Linked DNA regions of Ilumatobacter coccineus YM16-304. The protein of the gene in region 1 binds, or shares a complex with, the protein of each later gene. Links are inferred from orthologs where the notes say so. Each region holds a gene or a part of one and is shown on either strand. Other genes may lie near its edges.

Region 1 (6,055 bases):
TGGCGGCGAACATCCGCAGCCTGCGCAAGCCCGAGCCGTACAAGGGCAAGGGCGTTCGCTACGCCGGCGAGCGGATCATCCGCAAGGCCGGCAAGGCAGGAAAGAAGTAGCTCATGACCAAGATTGCACAAGCCCGCCGCAGTGGCCGGATCCGTCGTCACCGTCGTGTCCGCAAGAAGATCTACGGCACCGCCACGCGACCCCGCCTCGCGGTGTTCCGTTCGAACAAGCACCTCTCGGTGCAGGTGATCAACGACGACGACGGTGTCACCATCGCCGCCGCCTCGACCACCGAAGCCGACATCCGTGGTGCGGGTTCGACCGCATCCGTCGATGCCGCAACCAAGATCGGTCAGCTCGTCGCCGAGCGCACGAAGGCTGCCGGTGTCACCCAGGTCGTGTTCGACCGAGGTGGATTCGCCTACCACGGTCGCATCGCTGCCGTGGCGTCTGCTGCACGTGACGCAGGACTGGAGTTCTGATGGCATTCGGAGACAACAACCGTGGAGGTCGCGATGGCGGCCGCGAGCGCGCACCCGATCCCGATGGCCTGCGTGAGTCACGCGTCATCACGATCAACCGTGTCGCCAAGGTCGTCAAGGGCGGTCGTCGCTTCTCCTTCACCGCACTCGTGGTGATCGGTGACGGCAACGGCCGCGTCGGCCTCGGCTACGGCAAGGCCAAGGAAGTTCCCTTGGCGATCCAGAAGGGCACCGAAGAAGCCCGCCGCAACCTGTTCACCGTGCCGATGGCCGGTGGCACCGTCATCCACGAAGTCCTCGGACGCACCGGTGGCGGACGCGTGATGATCAAGCCGGCATCGCAAGGTACCGGCGTCATCGCCGGTGGCGCTGCTCGTGTGATCCTCGAAGAGGCCGGCGTGCACGACGTGCTCTGCAAGTCGCTCGGCTCGGCCAACCACATCAACGTCGCCCGCGCCACCGTGCAGGGCCTCAAGTCGCTGCAGCGTCCCGACCTGGTCGCCGCTCGTCGAGGCCTCGCTCCGGAAGAGTTCGTGCCCAAGGGCCTGCTCGACGCGTACAACGAGAGCAACAAGAAGCCAGCGGCCGCAGCTGCTGACGCAACCGAAGGGACCACGTGATGGCCGACATCACCGTCACCCAGATCAAGTCGGCGATCGGCACGAAGCCCAAGCACCGCGGAACCCTCCGTGCGCTCGGCATCGGCAAGATCGGCCAGACCAACACACTTCCCGATCGCCCCGAGATCCGCGGCATGATCGCCCGGGTCCCGCACCTGATCGAAGTGTCGGAAGAGGAGAGCTGACATGAAGGTCCATGACCTCAAGCCCGCAGCGGGCGCAACTCGCAGCCGCAAGCGCGTCGGTCGCGGTACCGGCGGCAAGGGCGGCAAGACCGCCGGCCGTGGTACCAAGGGACAGCGCGCACGCAACACCGTCGCACGCGGTTTCGAAGGTGGCCAGATGCCGCTCAAGCAGCGTGTTCCGAAGCTTCGCGGCTTCAAGAACCCGTTCCGCGTCGAGTACCAGGCAGTCAACCTGCACACGCTGTCCGACCTGGCCGAGAAGCTCGGCTCCGGCGACATCGACATCGATGCACTCGTGGCCAACGGCGTCGTCCGCAAGGGCGCCTTCGTGAAGATCCTCGCCCGTGGCGAGATCACCACCAAGGTCAACGTCAGCGCCCACGCCGCGTCGGCGTCGGCCAAGGAAGCCATCGAGGCCGCCGGCGGTTCGATCACCATGATCACCCTTCCGTTCAAGGAAGAGGGCAAGGCCGGACGCCCGGCCTCCGCCGGCAACCAATTCATGAACCGCTGATTCGGGCCAGCTTTCCGTCTCGCTGCGTCAGCCGAGCGACTCATTGACGACCAGTCAACTTCGTCGCCGGTTTCCTTGCGAGACGAAACCATGATCCCGAATCAGTGATCTGATTCTGATCGGTGGCCCGCACCGTTGGTGCGGGCCACCGTTCGTTTTCGGAGTTGACGATTCGGCTCCGACAACCGGCCGGTTGCTCAGGCCGGCTGGCTGCCGGCGCTGGGAATCGAGCCGGTCTCGCTGGTAGCCTCGGGCCGGTCTGCGGCACCGAGTGCAGCACATATTTCGACCCCACCACGTGGGAATTCAGAGGACTTTGATGCTTTCCAATCTGCTGAACGTGTTCAAGATCAGCGACCTTCGCAACAAGTTGTTGTTCGTCGTCGCGATGGTCACCGTGTACCGCATCGGCGTCGCCATTCGCGTGCCCGGTGTCGACCCGTTCGCCATCGAGCAGCTCCGTGCCTCGGCCGACCAGCAGGGCGCACTCGGCTTCCTGAACCTGTTCTCCGGTGGCGCATTCGAGTCGTTCTCGATCTTCGCGCTCGGCATCATGCCGTACATCACCGCCAGCATCATCATGCAGGTCCTCGGCGTGGTGATCCCCAAGCTCGAACAGCTCCAGCAGGAAGGCGCCGTCGGGCAACGCAAGATCACGCAGTACACCCGCTACGTCACCATCGGCCTCGCCACCCTGCAGGCCACCGGCCTCACGTTCATCTTCGGCACCGGCAACGGCCAGGCGTTCTTCGGCTCGGGCAACGTGCCCAGCGTCGTCCTCCTGCCCGACGGCCTGTGGCCCCGTGCCTACCTCATCATCCCCACGCTCGTCGCCGGTACCGCCGTGCTGATGTGGCTCGGTGAGATGATCTCGCAGCGCGGCATCGGCAACGGCATGTCGATGATCATCTTCGCATCGGTCGTGGCCTCGCTGCCCGGCGGCTTCTGGGGCATTCTGCAACTGAACAAGACCTTCTGGTTCGTCGCGATGATCATCTTGACCCTGGCGATCATCGTCGCCGTCGTCTTCGTCGAACTCGGCCAGCGACGCATCCCGGTGCAGTTCGCAAAGCGTGTCGTCGGACGCCGCATGATGGGCGGCCAGAACACCTACATCCCGCTCAAGGTCAACCAGGCCGGCATCATCCCGATCATCTTCGCCAGCTCGATCCTGCTCCTGCCGGTGATCCTGTCGAACGTGCTCGGCTCGGGCGAAGGATGGCGCGGCGACGTGGCCAGCCTCGTCGACGAGTACATCGTCAACCCGTCGAACGTGGTCTACATCACGCTCTTCGCCCTGATGATCGTGGCGTTCGCCTACTTCTACAACTCGATCGCTTTCGACCCGGTTCGCCAGGCCGACCAGCTGCGCCGCCAGGGTGGCTTCATCCCCGGTATCCGTCCCGGACCGCAGACCGAGAAGTACCTCGGCAAGGCCGTCAACCGCATCACCCTGCCGGGCGCGGTGTTCATCGCGATCATCGCGATCCTGCCCTACATCCTCCTGCTCGCCGCCGACGTCTCGACGTTCGGATTCGCTGGCACGTCGGTGCTCATCTCGGTGGGTGTCGCCCTCGAGCTGATGCGTCAGATCGACAGCCAGCTGACCCTCCGCAACTACGAGGGCTTCCTCTCATAGCGGCGGGAGATCGACTCCTATGATCCCGGGCGCCCGCCTCATCATCCTCGGGCGACAGGGTGCTGGCAAAGGCACACAGTGTGTGCGGCTGAGTCGGCACTTCGTCGTACCGCACATCTCCACCGGAGACATGCTGCGCGCAGCCGTGCGCGAAGGCACGCCGCTCGGCATCAAGGCCAAAGAGGTCATGGATGCCGGCGGACTCGTGTCCGACGACATCATGATCGGCATCGTCCGTGACCGGTTGAAGGCCGCCGACGCCGACACGCGGGGCTACATCCTCGACGGATTCCCCCGCACGATCGAGCAGGCCATCGCCCTCGACCAGATCACCGACGAGCTCGGCCGCCCGATCGACGTCGTCCTCGACCTCAACGTGCCCCGCGAGATCGTGCTCGAACGCATCTCGTCACGTCGCGTCTGCCGAGACTGCGGAACCAACTACACCTCGTCGGGCGGCAACGACCCCGAACCGTGGATCTGCGACGTGTGCGGTGGCGACGTGCTGCAACGTGACGACGACACGCCCGAGTCGGTCAACCGCCGCCTCGATCTCTACGAAGAGCAGACGTTCCCGCTCATCAAGCACTACGGCGACGCGAACCGTCTCGCCGTCGTCAACGGCGTCGGGCACCCCGACTCCGTCTTCGACCGCCTCGTGAAGGCCGTCGAGAACAACCGGTGACCAGCACGCCGAGCCGCACCGACTACGGGAGCCTCCCGAGCTCGGTGCCCGGCACCGCGACGCTGGTGTTCGACGGTCACTGCGGGTTTTGTACCCGCTCGGTCGGCTGGCTGCGCAAGCTCGACCGTCACGACCGTGTCGAGGTCAGAGCCGGCCAGACCGCCGGCACACGCGACCTCACCGGCCTCACAGAGCAACAGACCGACGCCGCAGCCTGGACCGTCACGCCCGAGGGCGTGGCCGTGGGCGGAGCCCGAGCGGTTGCCCTCTACACCGCCGTGGCGTGGAACTCGAAGCTGCCGCTGCTGCCCTGGAAGGTGCCCGGCGTGCCGTGGCTCCTCGACCGCTTGTACGAACTCATCGCCCGCAACCGCCATCGGTTGCCGGGCATGTCGCCGTGGTGCTCCGAGCACGACGGCGAGTGCGACCCCGCCTGAACCGGCGGGCGCCGTCAGAGGTTGGTGCGACCGCCGTCGACCTTGATGGTCTGTCCGGTCACGTAGCTCGCCTTGTCGGACGCGAGGAAGCACGCCACGTCGGCGATCTCGTCGGCGGTGCCCCACCGCTGCATCGGCACACCCTTGGTGAACGTGCTGCGGACCGCGTCCTCACCGAGACGTTCGAACGTCGACTCCCACATCTCGGTGTCGACCAGCCCGGGCGCTACTCCATTGACGCGCACACCCTTGTTCGCCCATTCGTTCGCGAGGTTCTTCGTGAGTGTGTTCAGCCCGCCCTTGGATGCTGCGTACGCACCTTGCGTGCCACCGGCACCGGTCGACGCGATCGACGAGATGTTGACGATGGCCCCTTGCGAGGCGAACAACGACTTGGCGAACGCGCTGCTCAGCAGGAACGGCTGACGCAGGTTGACGAAGAGCGTCTCGTCGATCGCTTCGGCCGTGGCGCGGTGCGCGGGCTCGTTGCGTTCGACCGCAGCGTTGTTGACGAGGATGTCGAGGCCGCCGAACGCGTCGAGCACCGCGGTGCTGATCTGCTCGACGGACGCCGGGTCGGAGAGATCGGTGGCGAGCACCAGTGGGTCGTTGGTGAGCTCGGCGGCGATCGCCTCGAGCTTGTCGGCACTCCGGGCGACGAGCGCCACACGAGCACCCCCGGCATCGAGTTGGCGCACGATGGCCTCGCCGATGCCACGGCTCGCACCCGTGACGACCGCGGTCTTCCCGGAGAAGTCGAACATCAGACGAGCGAGCTCGGGTCGGCGAGGTACTTGCAGATGGTCTGTGCGAACTCCGCAGCGGGCGCACCGTCGAACACGCGGTGGTCCCAGGTGAGGCTCAGCGTGAGGCGCTTCGTGGTGCGAACGTCGCCGTCGACGACGATGACGTCGTCACGCAGCCGACCGACGCCGAGGATCGCCGAGTTCGGCGGATTGATGACCGGGGTGAACGAGTCGACGCCGAACATGCCGAGGGCGGTGACCGAGAAGGTGCCGCCCTGGACGTCGTCGGGGCCGAGCGATCCGTTGCGTGCGCCCTCGGCGAGTCGCGTCGTCTCGGGGCCGAGTTGGCCGAGCGACAGCTTGTCGGCGTTCTTCACGACGGGGACGATCAGACCTTCGTCGAGCGCAACAGCGAGACCGACGTGGATCTCGGGAAGGAGCGCCACGCCGGCCTCGGTGATCTGTGAGTTGACTCGGGGATGGTCGCGCAGCGCTCGTGCGGAGGCCGCGATGACGTAGTCGGTGAAGCCTGGCGCGTTGCCGGCGTCTTTGCGTGCCGTGCGGTCGGCGACCACCGCGTCCATGTCGGCGTCCATGGTCAGCGTGAGCTGTGCCGTTTCCTGCAGCGAGGCGTACATGCGCTTGGCGATGGTGCCGCGCATGCCCGACAGACGAATCGTCTCGGTCGGTTCCTGCATGGCCGGGGCCGACCCGCCGGTGGCCCCGACGGAGCCTGCGGACGTCGAC
Region 2 (6,475 bases), 2.2 Mb from region 1 along the record:
CGTCACGACCCCGACGTCGTGCTCACCGACATCCGCATGCCGCCCGAGCATCACGACGAAGGCATCCGGGCGGCCGCCGAACTTCGTCGCACCCGACCCGGGCTGGGTGTCGTGGTGCTGTCACAGTTCGTCGACCCGGCCTATGCCCTGGCTCTGCTCGATGCCGGGACCGGTCGACGGGGCTACGTGTTGAAGGATCGGATCGACGAGATCGATCGCCTGGCCGATGCCGTCCGTTCGGTGCACAGCGGTGGATCGTTCGTCGACGACGCCGTGGTCGATGCGCTCGTTCGCAGCCGCACCCGGATGGTCGATTCGCCGCTCGATCTGTTGTCGGAGCGTGAACGTGATGTGCTGGCCGAGATGGCGACGGGTGCCACCAATGCGATCATCGCCGATCGGCTGCACGTGAGCCAGCACGCCGTCGAGAAACACTCGAACTCGATCTTCTCCAAGCTCGGGCTCGCCGAGGATCGCGAGGTCAATCGGAGAGTGAAGGCGGTGTTGCTCTTCCTCGCCGGTGATGCCGCCGAGGTGCCGGGAGTTCGGTCGAGTCGGTGACCGACGTCAGCGCCGGCCGGCTGCGATGGATCCTCGTCGCCGACGGTCTCCTCGCGATCGTGGCCGGGGCCTTCACGGTGGCGATGTCGCTCACGGTCGCCCGTATCGGGTGGCTGTTTGCCGTCGGGTGTTTCGTCGCTGCGATCGGCGGCGTGATCCTCTGCGGTCTGATCCCGCTGCGTCGCGGTCGGGTCGAGCGAGCGCTCTGGGTGCTGTCGGGTGCGAACTGGACGGTGTCGGTGGCCGCCGCCGCGATCGCCACATTCGCCTGGCCGCTGCTGATGGTGAGTGCCCTGTTCCCGAGCGTCGTGGCGGCGTCGTTCGCTCCCGTCGGGCGGCTGTGGCGATTCGTCGTGCCGTCGTTCGTCGTCGCCGTCACCGTCACCGCCGTCGGCACCCTGCAAGACGTCACCGGCCTCAGCGACGACGTCCCCGAATGGCTGCTCACGGCGATCCTCATCTGCACCGCACCGGGCTTCGGAGGCGTACTGGTGACGGTGGCGTTGCAACATCACAAGAACCTCACGCGAGCGTTGGAGGAAGAACGCCAGATGCGTCGAGCGCTCGACGTGCAGGCCGAGCAGTTGCGCGAGTCGAGGCAGCGTGTGGTGGCCGCGACCGACCGTGCTCGTCGTCGGATCGAACAGGACCTGCACGATGGAGCGCAGTCGCGGCTGGTCGGCATCAACCTGCAGTTGGCTGCGGCGAAGTCGAAGCTGGTCGACGCCCCCGACGACGTGCGCTCGGCACTCGACGACATCAGCCGCGAGGTTCGTCACGCACACACCGAGCTCCGTGACCTGGCGCACGGGCTGTATCCGACCGTGCTCACCCAGCACGGTCTCGTCGCCGCGGTCGAAGCCGCCGCCGACCGAGTCGACGCTCCGGTCAAGCTCGACCTGCACCGAGTCGGCAGAGTCGCTCCCGACGTCGAAGCAGCGGTCTACTTCTGCATTCTCGAAGCGCTGCAGAACGCGTCGCGCCACGCGTCGGCGAGTCGTGTCGACGTGCGCCTCGAACGTGATCACCGTTCGATCACGTTCACGGTGGTCGACGACGGACTCGGCTTCGATCCGTCGGTGGCGGGCGGCCACGGGCTGACCAACCTGCGCGACCGTCTCGGAGCGATGGGCGGCACGGTCGAGATCGAGTCGACGAAGCGGGTCGGCACACGAATCGTGGGCACGATCCCGGCTGCTGCCAGCCACGACGTGCCCTGAGTTGCTCCGCACCCCCCGGTAGCATGTGAAGTCGCATGGGAATTCTGGACCGCATCCTCCGAGCTGGTGAAGGCAAGAAACTCAAGGCGTTGCAGGGCATCGTTCCCGAAGTCAACGCTCTCGAGGCCGACATGAAAGCCTTGTCCGACGTCGAGCTGCAGGGCAAGACGGCCGAGTTCCGCCAACGCCTCGCCAACGGTGCCGACCTCGACGACCTGCTGGTCGAGTCGTTCGCCGTCACTCGTGAGGCCGCCGTGCGCGTCCTCGGGCAGCGTCACTTCGACGTCCAGCTCATGGGTGGCGCCGCGCTCCACTTCGGTTGGGTCGCCGAGATGAAGACGGGTGAGGGCAAGACCCTCACCTCGACCGCCCCCGTGTATCTCAACGCGCTCGCCGAGAAGGGCGTGCACCTGGTCACGGTCAACGACTACCTGGCCCGCTATCAGTCCGAGCTCATGGGTCGCATCTACCGCTTCATGGGGATGGACGTCGGCCTGATCATCGCCGGGCACAAGAGCCGCCCCGACGAGAAGCGCAAGAGCTACATGGCCGACGTCACGTACGGCACCAACAACGAGCTCGGCTTCGACTACCTGCGCGACAACATGGCGCCGTCAAAAGACGCCAAGGTCCAGCAGCGCGGTCAGAACTTCTGCATCGTCGACGAAGTCGACTCGATCCTCATCGACGAAGCGCGTACCCCGCTCATCATCTCTGGTCGTGTGGCCGACGCCGCGAAGCTCTACTACCGCTTCGCCTCGATCGTGCGCAGCCTCAAGCGCGACGTCGACTACGAGTTCGAAGAAGACAAGCGCGTCGTCGTGCCGACCGAAGAGGGCATCGAGAAGGTCGAAGCCGCGCTCGGCGTCGACAACCTCTACGACAACGTGCAGGCCAACCTCGTGCACCAGTTCACCGTGGCGCTCAAGGCCAAGGAGCTCTACAAGCGCGACAAGGACTACATCGTCCAGGGCGGCGAAGTGAAGATCGTCGACGAGTTCACCGGCCGTGTGCTCGAAGGCCGCCGGTGGTCCGAAGGCATCCACCAGGCGGTCGAAGCCAAGGAAGGCGTGAAGATCAAAGAGGAGAACCAGACCCTCGCCACGATCACGCTGCAGAACTACTACCGCCTCTACGACAAGCTCGCCGGCATGACCGGTACGGCTGCCACCGAGGCTGCCGAGCTCATGAGCACCTACGAGCTCGGTGTGGTGCCGATCCCCACCAACAAGCCGGTCATCCGCGTCGACGAACCCGACCTGATCTACAAGACCGAAGAAGCGAAGTTCAACTCGATCATCGACGACATCGAAGAGCGCCACGAGCGTGGCCAGCCGGTGCTCGTCGGTACCGCCAGCGTCGGACGCTCCGAGCTGCTCGGACGACTCCTCGAACAGCGGGGCATCCCGCGCGAGGTGCTCAACGCCAAGCAGCACACCCGTGAAGCCGAGATCGTGTCGCAGGCAGGTCGCCTCGGCGCCATCACCGTGGCCACCAACATGGCGGGTCGTGGTGTCGACATCCTCCTCGGCGGCAACCCCGAAGGGCTCGCCCGCCGTGACGTGCTGAAGGAAGGCTTCGACGAGGGGCTGCTCGTCGACGAGTTCGAGTTGCCGGTGCCGATCGAGCAGATGCCCGAGGAGTTCCAGGAAGACCGCAAGAAGGCCCTCGCTCGCTACAACGAACTGCTCGCCGAACACTCCGAGACCTGCAAGGCCGACGGCGAGAAGGTGCGCGAGCTCGGGGGCCTGTACGTCGTCGGTTCCGAGCGTCACGACAGCCGCCGTATCGACAACCAGCTGCGTGGTCGCGCCGGTCGTCAGGGCGACCCGGGCGAGTCGCGTTTCTTCCTGAGCCTCGAAGACGACCTGATGCGACTGTTCGCCACGGGTGCCCTCAACTACGTCATGGGTCGGGCACTGCCTGACGACGAAGCGATCGAAGCGAAGATGGTCACCAAGGCCATCGAGCGGGCGCAGACCACCGTCGAGACCAAGAACGCCGAGATCCGCAAGAACGTCCTCAAGTACGACGAGGTGATGAACGAGCAGCGCAAGGTCATCTACAAGCGCCGCGATCAGATCCTCGACGGCGAAGACCTTCGTTCGGCCGGCATGGAGTACCTCGCCGACGCGGTCGACGCGTTGATCTCCACGCACTGTGCGTCGGTCGCCGACGACGAATGGGACCTCGACGGGTTGGTCAAGGAGCTGCGTCTCTACTGGCCGAACTCCATCACCGAGGAGCAGCTGCGCGACACCGCCGACACCGACGAGATCTACGACATCGTCATGGCCGACGCCGTTCGTCACTACGAAGCGCGTGAAGCCGAGCTCGGCGAAGACGTGCTGCGCCAGGTCGAGCGCCAGGTGATGCTGCGCATCATCGATCAGCGCTGGCGCGAGCATCTCGAAGAGATGGACTACCTGCAGAGCGGTATCAACCTGCGGGCCATGGGTCAGAAGGATCCGCTCGTCGAGTGGCAGCGCGAGGGCTTCGAGATGTTCGGCGGCATGATGACCGGCATCGCGCAGGACTTCGTGAAGTACGTGATGCACGTGCAGGTGGTCCAGAACGCGGCCGGCCAGCCCACGTCGTCCGACGGGCAGAAGGCCGTCATCGACGATCCGGCCGACACCAACAAAGACGGTGTGATCGACGCGGCCGACGGTCCGGTCGTGTCGAACCTGCAGACCAGCAGCTCCGACGACGTCGAGCGCAACGGGTTCGCGTCGGCGGCCAGCGCATCGGTGGCGAGCGGCGAACTCCCGCCCGAGGCGGCACCGCCGGCGCAGTCGACGAAGCAGGAGACGGTCGTCAAAGACGCCTTCGACAAGACCCCGCGCAACGCGCCGTGCCCGTGTGGCAGCGGCAAGAAGTTCAAGAACTGCCACGGCGAATCCTGACCCACCCTGTTTTGCCCCGCAGATCCGTCATCGGTGACGGTTTCGCGGGGCAAAACCAGGCTCGCCCGGGTGCCGGATCGTTTTGCCCCGGGGATCGGTCATTTGTGACGGTTTCGCGGGGCAAAACCCTGCGGGGTGAGGGGCGCCGGTAACCTCGACACGCCCCTATGCGTGACTTCACAGCAGACATCCGCGACGTGCAACGTCGGCTCGACGAAGCCGAGTCGTACCTGTCGATCGCCGACAACCGCGAACGGTTCGCCGTGCTCGAAGCCGAGATCGCCGACCCTGCGCTCTGGGACGACCAGAACCGAGCCAAGAAGCTCAACGGCGAATACGCCAACCTCAAAGACGACCTCGAGACCTTCGACTCGCTTGCGACGCAGATCCAGGATGTCGAAGTGCTGCACGAACTCGCCCGGGAAGAGGACGACGAGTCGCAAGAACCCGAGATCGAGAACTCGATCAAGGCGGTCAGCGACAAGCTCGACTCGCTCGAGCTGCGCAGTCTCTTCACCGGCGAACACGACGACGCCGACTGCATCGTCCAGATCAACGCCAAAGACGGTGGCGTCGACGCACAGGACTTCTCCGAGATGTTGCTGCGCATGTACGAGAAGTGGTGCGAGCGGCGCGGGTTCACGATCAGCCTCAACGGTGTGAGCGAAGGCCAGGAAGCCGGCATCATGTCGGCCGAGGTCACGATCCAGGGCCGCTACGCCTACGGGCTCATGTCGGCCGAGCGCGGCACGCACCGCCTCGTGCGCATCAGCCCGTTCGACAACCAGGGCCGCCGCCAGACCTCGTTCGCGGCGGTGCAGGTGTGGCCGCTGCTCGAAGACGTCGACGTCGAGATCGACGAATCCGACATCGAGATGCAGGTGTTTCGCGCGTCGGGAGCCGGTGGTCAGCACATCAACAAGACCTCGTCGGCGGTGCGCTACATCCACCATCCGACCGGTCTCGTAGCGAGCTCGCAGGAAGAACGCAGCCAACTCCAGAACCGTGAGCGGGCGATGGGTCGACTCAAGTCGATGATCGCTGCCAAGGCGGAGGAAGACCGTCAGGCCGAACTCGACGCGATCGCCGGGAAGCAGGCGCAGGTCGGTTGGGGCAGTCAGATCCGGTCGTACGTGATGCAGCCGTACCAGATGGTCAAAGACCTGCGCACCGAGATCGAGACCGCCAACGTGAGCGCCGTGTTCGACGGAGACATCGACCAGTTCATCGAAGGGTTCCTGCAGAACAAGCGGGCCCACGCCGACGACGAAGACTGAGTGTCGTCGCCCTCGGCCGGTCACCATGCTCCGGCGCCGGTAACACGCGTCACGTCGGGGTGCCACGTTTGGGTGACCGCTGAGCGGTACTGTTTTCCAGCCTCGGCAATGGGGCGGACTTCACCATGATTCGACTCGAAAACGTCACCAAGAGCTACTCCTCCGATGTCATCGCGTTGAAAGACGCCAGCTTCGATGTCGCCAAGGGAGAGTTCGTGTTCCTCGTCGGCCCCTCGGGTTCCGGCAAGAGCACACTGCTGCGGATGCTCAACCGTCAGGAGCGTCCCGAACGTGGGGCGGTCTGGGTGGCGGGCCGCAACATCGTCGACCTGCCCGGCGGCCGCGTGCCGCTGCTGCGACGAAACATCGGCAACATCTTCCAGGACTACAAGCTCCTGCTCGAGAAGAACGTGTTCGAGAACGTCGCCTTCGCTCAGGAGGTGATCGGTCGGCCGAAGCACGTCATCAAGCAGCAGGTGCCCGCCGTGCTCGACCTCGTCGGCCTCGCAGG

Evidence for each region.
Region 2: the proteins of secY (region 1) and secA are in contact, whole or in part, in a crystal structure (PDB 3DIN), measured with the Thermotoga maritima proteins. The link is inferred for Ilumatobacter coccineus YM16-304 from one-to-one orthologs. Residues at the interface, in WP_004081795.1 of Thermotoga maritima: Glu108, Gly109, Glu110, Glu111, Ala236, Glu237, Arg238, Arg239, Ile240, Thr241, Ile242, Gln243, Tyr244, Ala245, Arg246, Arg247, Val248, Thr249, Gly250, Arg251, Arg252, Val253, Tyr254, Gly256, Ala257, Ser258, Thr259, Tyr260, Leu261, Pro262; in WP_004082002.1 of Thermotoga maritima: Glu261, Ala262, Arg263, Lys300, Ala301, Arg302, Thr303, Ile304, Ile305, Leu323, Tyr324, Asp325, Pro326, Val329, Ser330, Tyr333, Ile336, Lys340, Phe345, Val349, Glu363, Phe364, Tyr374, Ser375, Gly376, Gly377, Glu393, Ile395, Thr482, Ser483.

What each region holds. Positions count from the first base shown.
Region 1 is NC_020520.1:941,464-947,518, forward strand. The notes cover bases 1,288-4,280. They hold secY (preprotein translocase subunit SecY), read left to right. Parts: upstream 1,288-2,120; coding sequence 2,121-3,440; downstream 3,441-4,280. Other genes in these bases: rplO (50S ribosomal protein L15), read left to right, coding at 1,289-1,801; YM304_RS04255 (adenylate kinase), read left to right, coding at 3,460-4,125; YM304_RS04260 (thiol-disulfide oxidoreductase DCC family protein), read left to right, coding at 4,122-4,280. Also shown: rplF (50S ribosomal protein L6), read left to right, coding at 1-110; rplR (50S ribosomal protein L18), read left to right, coding at 114-482; rpsE (30S ribosomal protein S5), read left to right, coding at 482-1,102; rpmD (50S ribosomal protein L30), read left to right, coding at 1,102-1,287; more of YM304_RS04260, read left to right, coding at 4,281-4,562; YM304_RS04265 (SDR family NAD(P)-dependent oxidoreductase), read right to left, coding at 4,577-5,326; YM304_RS04270 (dihydrolipoamide acetyltransferase family protein), read right to left, coding at 5,326-6,055. UniProt on the Escherichia coli protein: The central subunit of the protein translocation channel SecYEG. Consists of two halves formed by TMs 1-5 and 6-10.
Region 2 is NC_020520.1:3,142,199-3,148,673, reverse strand. Bases 1,475-4,887 are described here. They hold secA (preprotein translocase subunit SecA), read left to right. Parts: upstream 1,475-1,816; coding sequence 1,817-4,687; downstream 4,688-4,887. Other genes in these bases: prfB (peptide chain release factor 2), read left to right, coding at 4,855-4,887; YM304_RS22670 (sensor histidine kinase), read left to right, coding at 1,475-1,781. Also shown: YM304_RS14230 (response regulator transcription factor), read left to right, coding at 1-561; more of YM304_RS22670, read left to right, coding at 558-1,474; more of prfB, read left to right, coding at 4,888-5,964; cell division ATP-binding protein FtsE, read left to right, coding at 6,090-6,475. UniProt on the Escherichia coli protein: Required for protein export, interacts with the SecYEG preprotein conducting channel.